DNA from 4 places in the Brevibacillus sp. MER 51 genome. Region 3 is predicted to be linked to each of the others. Evidence: riboswitches for the same ligand, from Rfam matches in the RefSeq annotation. Region 3 holds a riboswitch; each other region holds the start of a gene.
The links. Region 3 has a riboswitch for cobalamin ahead of nrdI (class Ib ribonucleoside-diphosphate reductase assembly flavoprotein NrdI). Riboswitches for the same ligand answer to the same signal wherever they lie in the genome.
Positions count from the first base shown of each region.

Region 1: it holds a riboswitch for cobalamin, as region 3 does, so the genes downstream of both, M3630_RS04490 (ABC transporter substrate-binding protein) here and nrdI (class Ib ribonucleoside-diphosphate reductase assembly flavoprotein NrdI) in region 3, are expected to answer to the same signal.
Region 2: it holds a riboswitch for cobalamin, as region 3 does, so the genes downstream of both, M3630_RS13980 (ABC transporter substrate-binding protein) here and nrdI (class Ib ribonucleoside-diphosphate reductase assembly flavoprotein NrdI) in region 3, are expected to answer to the same signal.
Region 4: it holds a riboswitch for cobalamin, as region 3 does, so the genes downstream of both, M3630_RS18135 (energy-coupling factor ABC transporter permease) here and nrdI (class Ib ribonucleoside-diphosphate reductase assembly flavoprotein NrdI) in region 3, are expected to answer to the same signal.

Region 1 covers NZ_JAMAUS010000002.1:68,608-70,808, reverse strand. The annotation lists gene M3630_RS04495 (M24 family metallopeptidase) at 1-554, shown strand, start outside; cobalamin riboswitch at 571-770, shown strand; gene M3630_RS04490 (ABC transporter substrate-binding protein) at 940-1,959, shown strand; gene M3630_RS04485 (FecCD family ABC transporter permease) at 1,984-2,201, shown strand, end outside.
Region 2 covers NZ_JAMAUS010000005.1:367,415-369,615, forward strand. The annotation lists gene M3630_RS13975 (FecCD family ABC transporter permease) at 1-417, opposite strand, end outside; gene M3630_RS13980 (ABC transporter substrate-binding protein) at 419-1,414, opposite strand; cobalamin riboswitch at 1,571-1,719, opposite strand; gene M3630_RS13985 (MBL fold metallo-hydrolase) at 1,868-2,201, opposite strand, start outside.
Region 3 covers NZ_JAMAUS010000001.1:546,515-548,715, forward strand. The annotation lists gene nrdE (class 1b ribonucleoside-diphosphate reductase subunit alpha) at 1-994, opposite strand, end outside; gene nrdI (class Ib ribonucleoside-diphosphate reductase assembly flavoprotein NrdI) at 981-1,340, opposite strand; cobalamin riboswitch at 1,502-1,701, opposite strand; gene M3630_RS02020 (alpha/beta hydrolase) at 1,872-2,201, shown strand, end outside.
Region 4 covers NZ_JAMAUS010000008.1:129,733-131,933, reverse strand. The annotation lists gene M3630_RS18140 (energy-coupling factor ABC transporter substrate-binding protein) at 1-109, opposite strand, end outside; gene M3630_RS18135 (energy-coupling factor ABC transporter permease) at 106-870, opposite strand; cobalamin riboswitch at 1,014-1,207, opposite strand; gene M3630_RS18130 (quinone-dependent dihydroorotate dehydrogenase) at 1,342-2,201, opposite strand, start outside.

The DNA.
Region 1 (2,201 bases), on a different contig from region 3:
TGAAGCGCTTGGGCGCAGAAGGCCCATCCTTTACGTCCATGGTATTGGCAGGGGAGAAGTCGGCACTTCCACACGGAAAGCCAGGAACCCGCCAGGTGCAAGAAGGCGACTTGCTTTTGTTTGATATCGGAGTAGCTGCAAACGGATATGTATCCGATATTACTCGTACCTTTGCTGTAGGCGAGATCAGTGCCCAGCTGCAAGAGATTTACGAGACGGTATTGGCGGCCAACGAAGCGGCAATTGCTGAGATTCGTCCCGGTGTGACCTTTGCGCATTTGGATAAAACCGCTCGCGATGTCATCACTGCAAAAGGCTACGGTGAATACTTCATGCACCGTCTTGGGCACGGACTTGGGATGGACGTACATGAATATCCGTCTGTTCACAGCCAGAACCAAGAAGTGCTTCGACCAGGGATGGTTTTTACGATCGAGCCGGGCATCTATTTGCCAGGTGTAGGCGGCGTGCGGATTGAAGACGATGTATTGGTTACGGAAACGGGCGTTGAAATACTCACGCAGTTCCCGAAAAAACTGACTTCCATCAACTAATGAAGAAATCATAAAAATTGAATACGTATCGAATGGTGCTGGATGGCATATGCCGTCAGCTTAAAAGGGAAGTCCGGTGAGAAACCGGCGCGGTCCCGCCACTGTAACGAGGAGTGCCTAGCAAATAGCCACTGTTTTTTGGAAGACAAAAAATGGGAAGGTAGCTGGGTGTGTTGATCCGTAAGCCAGGAGACCTGCCATGCGATCCTATACAATCGACCCACGAGGATGGGGCAGATGTGGAAGCAGTCTATAAAAGGGCGCCTTTATGCCTGCTTATAGTTATATCTACGTTTGTCATGCACCTCCCGATTGAAATGGGGGGTGCTTTTTTGTGGAGGATTTGGTTCAAGCCATCATTTCCAAACAGAAAAGAGGATTACAGATGATGAAGGCAAACAAAACGCATACAGTAATAAAAGGACTAGCTTTCGGTATTATGACAGCTGCCATGCTTTTGGTTTCGGCATGCGGCTCCACTACGACAACACAGGCTCCAGCCAAAACAGAACAAACAGCTGCTCCAGCAGCAGAAGGCAAGCCTGTAACACTAACCAATAATGGTATCGAAATGACTTATCCAACAGCACCTGAGCGTGCAGTGACTTTGAACCAGCACGTCACCGAAATCATGCTGGCATTGGGCCTTGCTGATAAAATGGTCGGAACTGCTTACCTGGATGATGAAATCCTTCCTGAGTTAAAAGCAGATTACGACAAGATTCCGGTACTGTCTGACAAGTATCCTACGAAAGAAGTGCTGCTGGCAGCGAACCCAGACTTTGTCTACGCCGGATGGAAAAGTGGATTCGGCGAAAAGGGTGTAGGATCGATGCAAGATTTGGAAAAGGTCGGCATCAAATCGTATCTGCAATCGTCATCTAGCATGCCTGGCCCGACTATCGACGATGTGTTTGCGGACATTACGAACATTGGACGCATTTTCCGTGTGGAGGACAAAGCCAATGATTTGATCCATAAAATGAAGAGTGAAATGGATCAAACAATGAGTAAAATTGGCAAGATTGACGAGCCACTAAAAGTGTTCGTGTACGACAACGGGGAAGATAAACCATTCACAGCAGCCAACAACTACATGACATCCTTAATCAAGAATGCAGGTGGTAAGAACATTTTTGACGATATTCAAAAGGGTTGGGCAGAGGTAAGTTGGGAACAAGTAGTAAGTCGCAATCCAGACGTGATTATTATCGTAGATTACGGGGACAGAACCGTCGAGCAAAAACGCAATTTCCTTTTGAGTAAAAAAGAATTGGCGGATATCCCTGCGATTAAAAATCAACGACTAATGGTATTGCCTTTGTCCGCAGCTTCTGAAGGTGTTCGAGCATCGATTGCACTGAAAATTTTGGCGGAAGGACTCTACCCGGATAAATTCAAATAGAGTACGCCCCTTTTAAGGGAGGGAATAGCACTGCAACAGATCAAGTTACCTTATATCATCCTTACTTTACTGGTCGGACTTTTCCTCTCGATTACGTTCGCAGTTACCCTGGGATCAGTAGAGATTAAGCCGACTACGGTATGGAAAATCGCCTTATCAAAAATTCCGATGTTGGCCCAATTGATCGAAGTGGATTGGTCCAAAGGTGAGCAAACGATTATTTGGGATATTCGCTTTCCTCG
Region 2 (2,201 bases), on a different contig from region 3:
CAGACCTGTAAGAAATGCGACGACAGGCGTGCTCCATGCACCCAAAAAGCTGATTTGCAAGCCAAACAGGATCAAAAAGGCCGCTCCGACAGCAGAACCTGATGCCACGCCCATCGTAAACGGATCGGCGAGCGGATTGCGCAAAACTCCCTGAAAGCCCGCTCCCGCAAGCGACAAGCAAGCCCCAATCAAGACAGCCAATACAACGCGTGGAAAACGAACCTTCATGACAATTTGCTCAGATGACTCTGGCCACGCTTCGGCAATCCAGTCAGAGAAGCCCGGGATCTGCTGGAGCAGGATGAGCCATACTTGTGAGATCGGGAGTTGTGCCGCCCCCATCGAGATGCTGATGACTATTGATGCCAGAAGGACAAGACAACTGACTCCTCCCCATATGAACAATCGTTTCTTCATTTTATTTCACCAAGTCAGGGTAAATCGCCTTGGCTACTTCGATCAAGCCTTGTGTAATGCGCGGACCAGGACGGGACAAAATATTTTGGTCCATGCCAAAGATTTGTTTTTCACGAATCGCCTTCATTTTATCCCAACCATTGCGATTCGCGATCATATCCTCCAGCTTGACGCCGGTCTTTTCATCGGTAATTCCGCTCGCATACAAAATGACGTCTGGGTCGTTTTGCAAAATCTTTTCTTCACTGATCGGATTCCAGCCTTGGGTGTCAGAAGCAATATTTGTCGCTCCAGCCAGTGTGATGAGTTCGTCCATGAACTCGCCTTTTCCGACTGTCCAGCCTGGGGAGAATTCCAGGTATACCTTTTTCTTCTGTTCCTGTTTTACATTTTTCACTGCATCTTGAACGTACGCGATGTCTTTCTTCATTTGCGCGACGACTTTTTCGGCTTGTTCCTGTGTATTCGTGATAACTCCCATTGTTAAAACATTGTTAAGGATGTCATCCATCTTTGTCGGATGGGTAATGTAGACGGGCATTCCGAGAGATTTTAGCTTGTCAGCCACTGGCTTCTCCATCGAAATCCCACCGACGACCATATCCGGCGTTTGAGCGAGAATGGCTTCTTCATTCGGTTTGACGACGCCGCCAATTTTCGGCTTTGCCTTCGCCGCTTCTGGATAATCGTCATAGTCTGAGACAGCTACGATCCGATCTTCCAAGCCTAATGCGAACAATATCTCTGTCTCGGCAGGTGATGTTGAGACGATTCGCTCAGGAGCTTTTGCAAAAGTTACTTCTTTTCCAGTCGCATCCGTGACTGTCAATGGATACGTTGTTTGTTTTGCAGGCTGCTCGGCCGCGCTCTCTTGCGGTGTTGTCTGCGGTGCACCTGTTTGTCCACCTGGTGCTGGCTGGCTATTATCATTACCCGCACAACCCGCGAGGCTCACCGCTACCAGTAGTGGGATCATGAATCGCAATGAACGTTTCATATGTAGAACTTCCTTTCTTCATGTCTGATTGACTGTACCTTCCAATAAAAAAAGCGACCCTTGCTTCCATTCGGAAATCAAAGGGTCGGCACCTCAGGGCAAACAGACAGGATGGTCTGCTTCCTGAAATAGGCCGATCCTTTCCGCGAAGGCAACAGGCACGAAAACAAACAGGCAGGTCTCCTGGCTTACGGCTGAGGAACGAGCCGATTTACAGTGGCGGGACCGCGTCGGATTTTCACCGACTTCCCTTTTCACCCGATCTTTTTAAGAAAAGACGAGGCACCTATTTGCTGTTACGTTTGAAATTGTCACAGTCCATGATTCATCCTACATCATAGCATTCCTTGGATGAAAAAAGAATGACAAACACGTAAGCCAATACTTTCTTGCCTGCTAAAAATGAAAAACGCCTGAACAAAAGGTTCAGGCAAATGTAAAGCTTTTCGCAGGCTACTCTCGTTTGTGCAAATAAACCAGAATGCCCATGGAGCATACTTGCAAATCGAGCTTGAGTACTTCGAAAACGTCGTGGTCACCACTGATGCCTTGTGACTGTAGATGATCCGAGATTCGTTCAAACAGCGTACGAGACAATTCTTCATAGGTTTGTCCAGCAGCAATCGCTGACTCTCCTTCCTCAACAAACACAGGGAGCCACTCACGTATTTGGCGGTACACATCATCTACCTGCTCAGACATCCCATAATGACCAAAGTAAATGCGATTTAGCTTGCGTGCTTCAAAACGGCTTAGAGACGCTAGCATGGCATCGGGGTCAAACTGA
Region 3 (2,201 bases):
TCATCACGGTCTTTTTCTTGATGCGATCGTTTGCCAGGAGTTCCTCGTACATGTCATCGAGGTCCATATCATCCAGATGCACGCCGTATTCTTTGTACACGGAGTACGGAGCAAACACAGTCAGTGGCTTGTTTTCCTCAGCCAGCTTGTAGAAAACATTTGGTACGATCAGACCGATGGACAACGTTTTGATGCGCGCTTTTTCATCTGCATTGATCTTTTTGCAATCGAGAAACTCGTTGATATCCCAGCCGAAAATGTTGTAGTACGCTGCACCTGAGCCTTTGCGTTGCCCCATTTGATCCGCGTAGGAAAATGCATCTTCCAGCAGCTTGAGGACTGGCATGACACCTTTTGCCGCGCCCTCGACGCCTTTGATCGGCTCTCCTCGTCCGCGGAGCTTGGACAGGTTCACGGCTACACCGCCGCCAATTTTGGATAACTGCATACAAGTGCCCAAAATAAAGTTGATAGAGTTCAGTGAATCATCCATTTCGAGCAAGAAGCAGGAGACCATTTCTCCGCGGCGGCTTTTGCCTGCGTTCAGGAAAGTTGGTGTCGCTGGTTGCAAACGCTGGTCCATCATGGATACTGTTAAACGCTTGGCGAGCTCAAAGTCACCTTGTCCAAGGGACAGTGCCACAACGGCCACCCGGTCTGGATACTGCTCCAAGTACATCGATTTATCGTTCGTTTTCAAGGCGTAATCTTTATAAAATTTGGAGATAGCCATATACGAAGCAAATTGAAAATCAGCGTCATAGGCCAAACGGAAAACTTCATCAACCTGCTCAACCGTGTATGTTTCATAGACGTTCTCATAGAAGTCATTCTCGATCAAATAGTCCATGCGTTCTTTGACACTGTTAAAAGTCATCGTGTTGGACTGCACTTCTTCCATGAAGACCGCAACCGCTTCCCGATCCTTTTCCAGTTGATAAAATCCGTCGTTGCCACGCTGCATCAGTTCGTTGTTCAGTTCAATATGCCGCAATTGCTGCCACCCCACTCGTAAATTGTTCCACGTCACGGCCGGTACCGGACAGTTCAAATTTAGAAATCACCGGAACGCCGTATTGGCTCGCGATCGTATCCGCGCTTTTGGCAAAGCTGGTTCCCCAGTTGCGGTTGCCGCTGGCAGATACTCCGCGCAGATGGACATGATTTCGCTTCAGGAACGTCGCCACCTTCTCCGGCACTTGTCCGAATCCCGTCGTGTATGTGACCAAAATGAATGGCTCGTCCAGCACCATATCTTGATTAATTTCCACATGTGGCAAATTAATTTTGTTGACGAATCTTCGGACGTTTCCTGTTTTTGAATCATAAGCGATTAGCATGTCCCTCATCCTATCCTACTATTTTTACTCTGTATGTATGTTATTTAGCCAAAGTAAAAGCGCATCCGACGTTTACATGCCGAATGCGCGTGATGACTTCCATCTAGCAATTCGCCAATGCGAATTGAGCGCTCGAACACTTCCCTATCTCCCGTAGGGTAAACAGTGCAAGCGGTTAGGCAGGTCTCCTGGCTTTTGGATCATCGCTCCATTTACACCTTCCCGATCCTTCAGGATCAGTGGCATTCTATCGCAAATGGAACTCTCTCATTACAGTGGCGGGACCGCGTCGGATTCTCACCGACTTCCCTATTAAGTCTACCAAATCTGGCTGGTAAACACCTTACCGCATCAATATGTAGTTGGTAAAACTTACTTTACCTCAATATATCGTAGGAGTCAAGCTCAGTATGGGCTCTTTTCGAAAACTAACTATTCTCCTTTTTCGGCTATTGCCAATCTCTGGTTCTCGTTCATATAATATATTTTGTGCGTGCTGGTTAGCCTTGTGGAGATTGGAGAGTAGCCTTCATGAAAAGCACCGACTATCAACCTGTCGTCATTCCTCGTTCATACAGTAAAAACATGACCTATCAAGAGCGAGACTATCACATTTTCGTAAGTATACCTGCTGATCCCGCTCCGGAATCAGGTTTTCCCGTCATATATTTGCTAGATGGCAACTCTGTTTTTGCCACCATGACCGAAGCGATACGGATACAATCACGTGGCCCTGAACGAACTGGCGTATATCCTGCTATCGTCGTCGGGATTGGCTATCCGACGGACGGTCCGTACCATCCTGCCCGTTTCTTTGATTACACATACGAAGTTCCAGCCTCAGAGCTTCCTGGCAACCCA
Region 4 (2,201 bases), on a different contig from region 3:
CTGCCACGCCATCTGCGCCGCCAAATTCCGAATCCTGCACCAGCAACAGCGGGACAATAGCCAGTACGATTACTCCAAAGAGTAAAAGCCAGTTCCATCCTTTTTTCACAGCGATTCCTCCCGTTTGAGCAAACGAAGCTGTGTAAGCTCTTTTGCGTTGTAAGATAACAACCAGTTCCAAACAAGAACGGTCAACAGACCTTCACTAATAGCGAGCGGTACTTGCGTGAATGCAAAAATTCCTGCGAATTTGGCAAACGAGGCCAACACTCCGCCAGATTCAGCTGGAAATGCGAGTGCCAGTTGAAGCGAAGTCACTACATAGGTAGCGAGATCAGCCAAAGCCGCCGCCGCAAAAACCGCCAGTCGCTGGCTTCCTGCCACTTTCATGATCAACTGATAGATTCCGTATGCCACCATTGGTCCTACTACTGCCATGGATACAGCATTTGCCCCCAGCGTAGTCAAACCTCCATGAGCCAATAGCAGGGCTTGAAACAAGAGCACCATGCTCCCTAGCACAGACATCGCAAAAGGCCCAAACATAATGGCACCGAGGCCCGTTCCAGTCGGGTGAGAGCTGCTGCCTGTAACCGAAGGGATTTTCAGTGCAGATAAAACAAAGGCAAACGCTCCTGCAACGCCAATAAGGAGCTTCATTTCGGGATGTTCTTTTACAATTTTGTTAATCGAGCGAATCCCAAGAATAAAAAACGGCAAGAAGACAGCCCACCAAAATAAGGCCCAGGATAAAGGCAAATACCCTTCCATGATGTGCATCGCGTGCCCTGTCTCAGGTTCATTGAGCAAAAAATACAGGACGAAGCCCGCGATCATCAGACAAGTAGATACGAGACGAGATCGATTCATGTTCATTCCTCCTTCACTCACTTTCGTTCTTTCCTCCAAACAAAAAAATCCCATCCATCAATGGACGAGATGTGCACACAAAACAACAGACTGACTAGACAGCCTCATTGCCTCGTATTCACCGCTCCTTTCCGCGAAGGTTCTGTGGGTGTGGCTACTAGGTAGGTCTCCTGGCTTCCAGATCCATGCGCTCCTTGTCCTTCCCCATACGAAAATGAGTGGTTTCCTTCTCAAAGAGAGCTCCCTGGTTACAGTGGCGGGACCGCTCGGGACTTTCACCCGATTCCCTGTTACCCTTTATGCGTCACATAAAGGCACCTAACGCCGACTATATGCAATTGACTGACAATTCATGTTTGTCCCACATCATTATACCGGATCCCTACATAAATCGGAAGAATATAAGCAAAAACGCATAAGCAGAAGACCCGCTATAAACGGAGCCATCGACCTATGCGTACTTTGTTCTATCTATTCTTTTGCGTCTACGCCAATTACTTCGCTAATATGTTTAAAACCATCGCGTTGCATGAGCTTGAGCAGTTTTTTGTTGATTTGCTTGGCGATACCTGGGCCCTGATAAATCATCCCTGTATACACCTGAACGAGACTAGCTCCTGCCCGGATTTTCGCGTAGGCGTCTTCCCCGTTATAAATACCGCCGACACCAATAATTGGTACCTTATCTCCTACTTCTTGATAAATCTCCTTCACCCAAGCCGTGGAACGCTCTGTAAGAGGTCTTCCGCTCAAGCCGCCCGCTTCTTCGGCAAATCGATGTCCGGAAACCGCCTCGCGTGACAGTGTCGTATTGGTAGCAATAATTCCGGAAATGCCTTCTTCTACAGCAGCGTGAACTACATCGCGCATGTGCTCATCTGACATGTCTGGCGCTACTTTCAGCAAAATCGGCTTTTTCTTGATGGAACGCGCTTCCATTTCGGTTGCCTTTTCCCTTACTGCACGCACCAAATGACGCAAGCTCTCTGTTTCCTGCAAGTCACGCAGATTCGGGGTATTCGGAGAGCTGATGTTAATGACGAAATAGTGACCGTATGCATAGAGCATGTCCATACATTTGCTATAGTCGACGGCCGCTTCTTCATTCGGCGTTACTTTGTTTTTCCCAATGTTAATCCCAATCGGAACATCTGAGTATGCGTAATCAACCAAATGCTGGGAAGCCAAATACGCACCGTGATTGTTGAAGCCCATTCGGTTAATGACAGCTTGATGTTCCGGCAATCGGAACAATCGGGGCTTCGGATTGCCTGGCTGCCCCTGCGGCGTCAATGTCCCGATTTCCACAAATCCAAAACCAAGGGCACCCA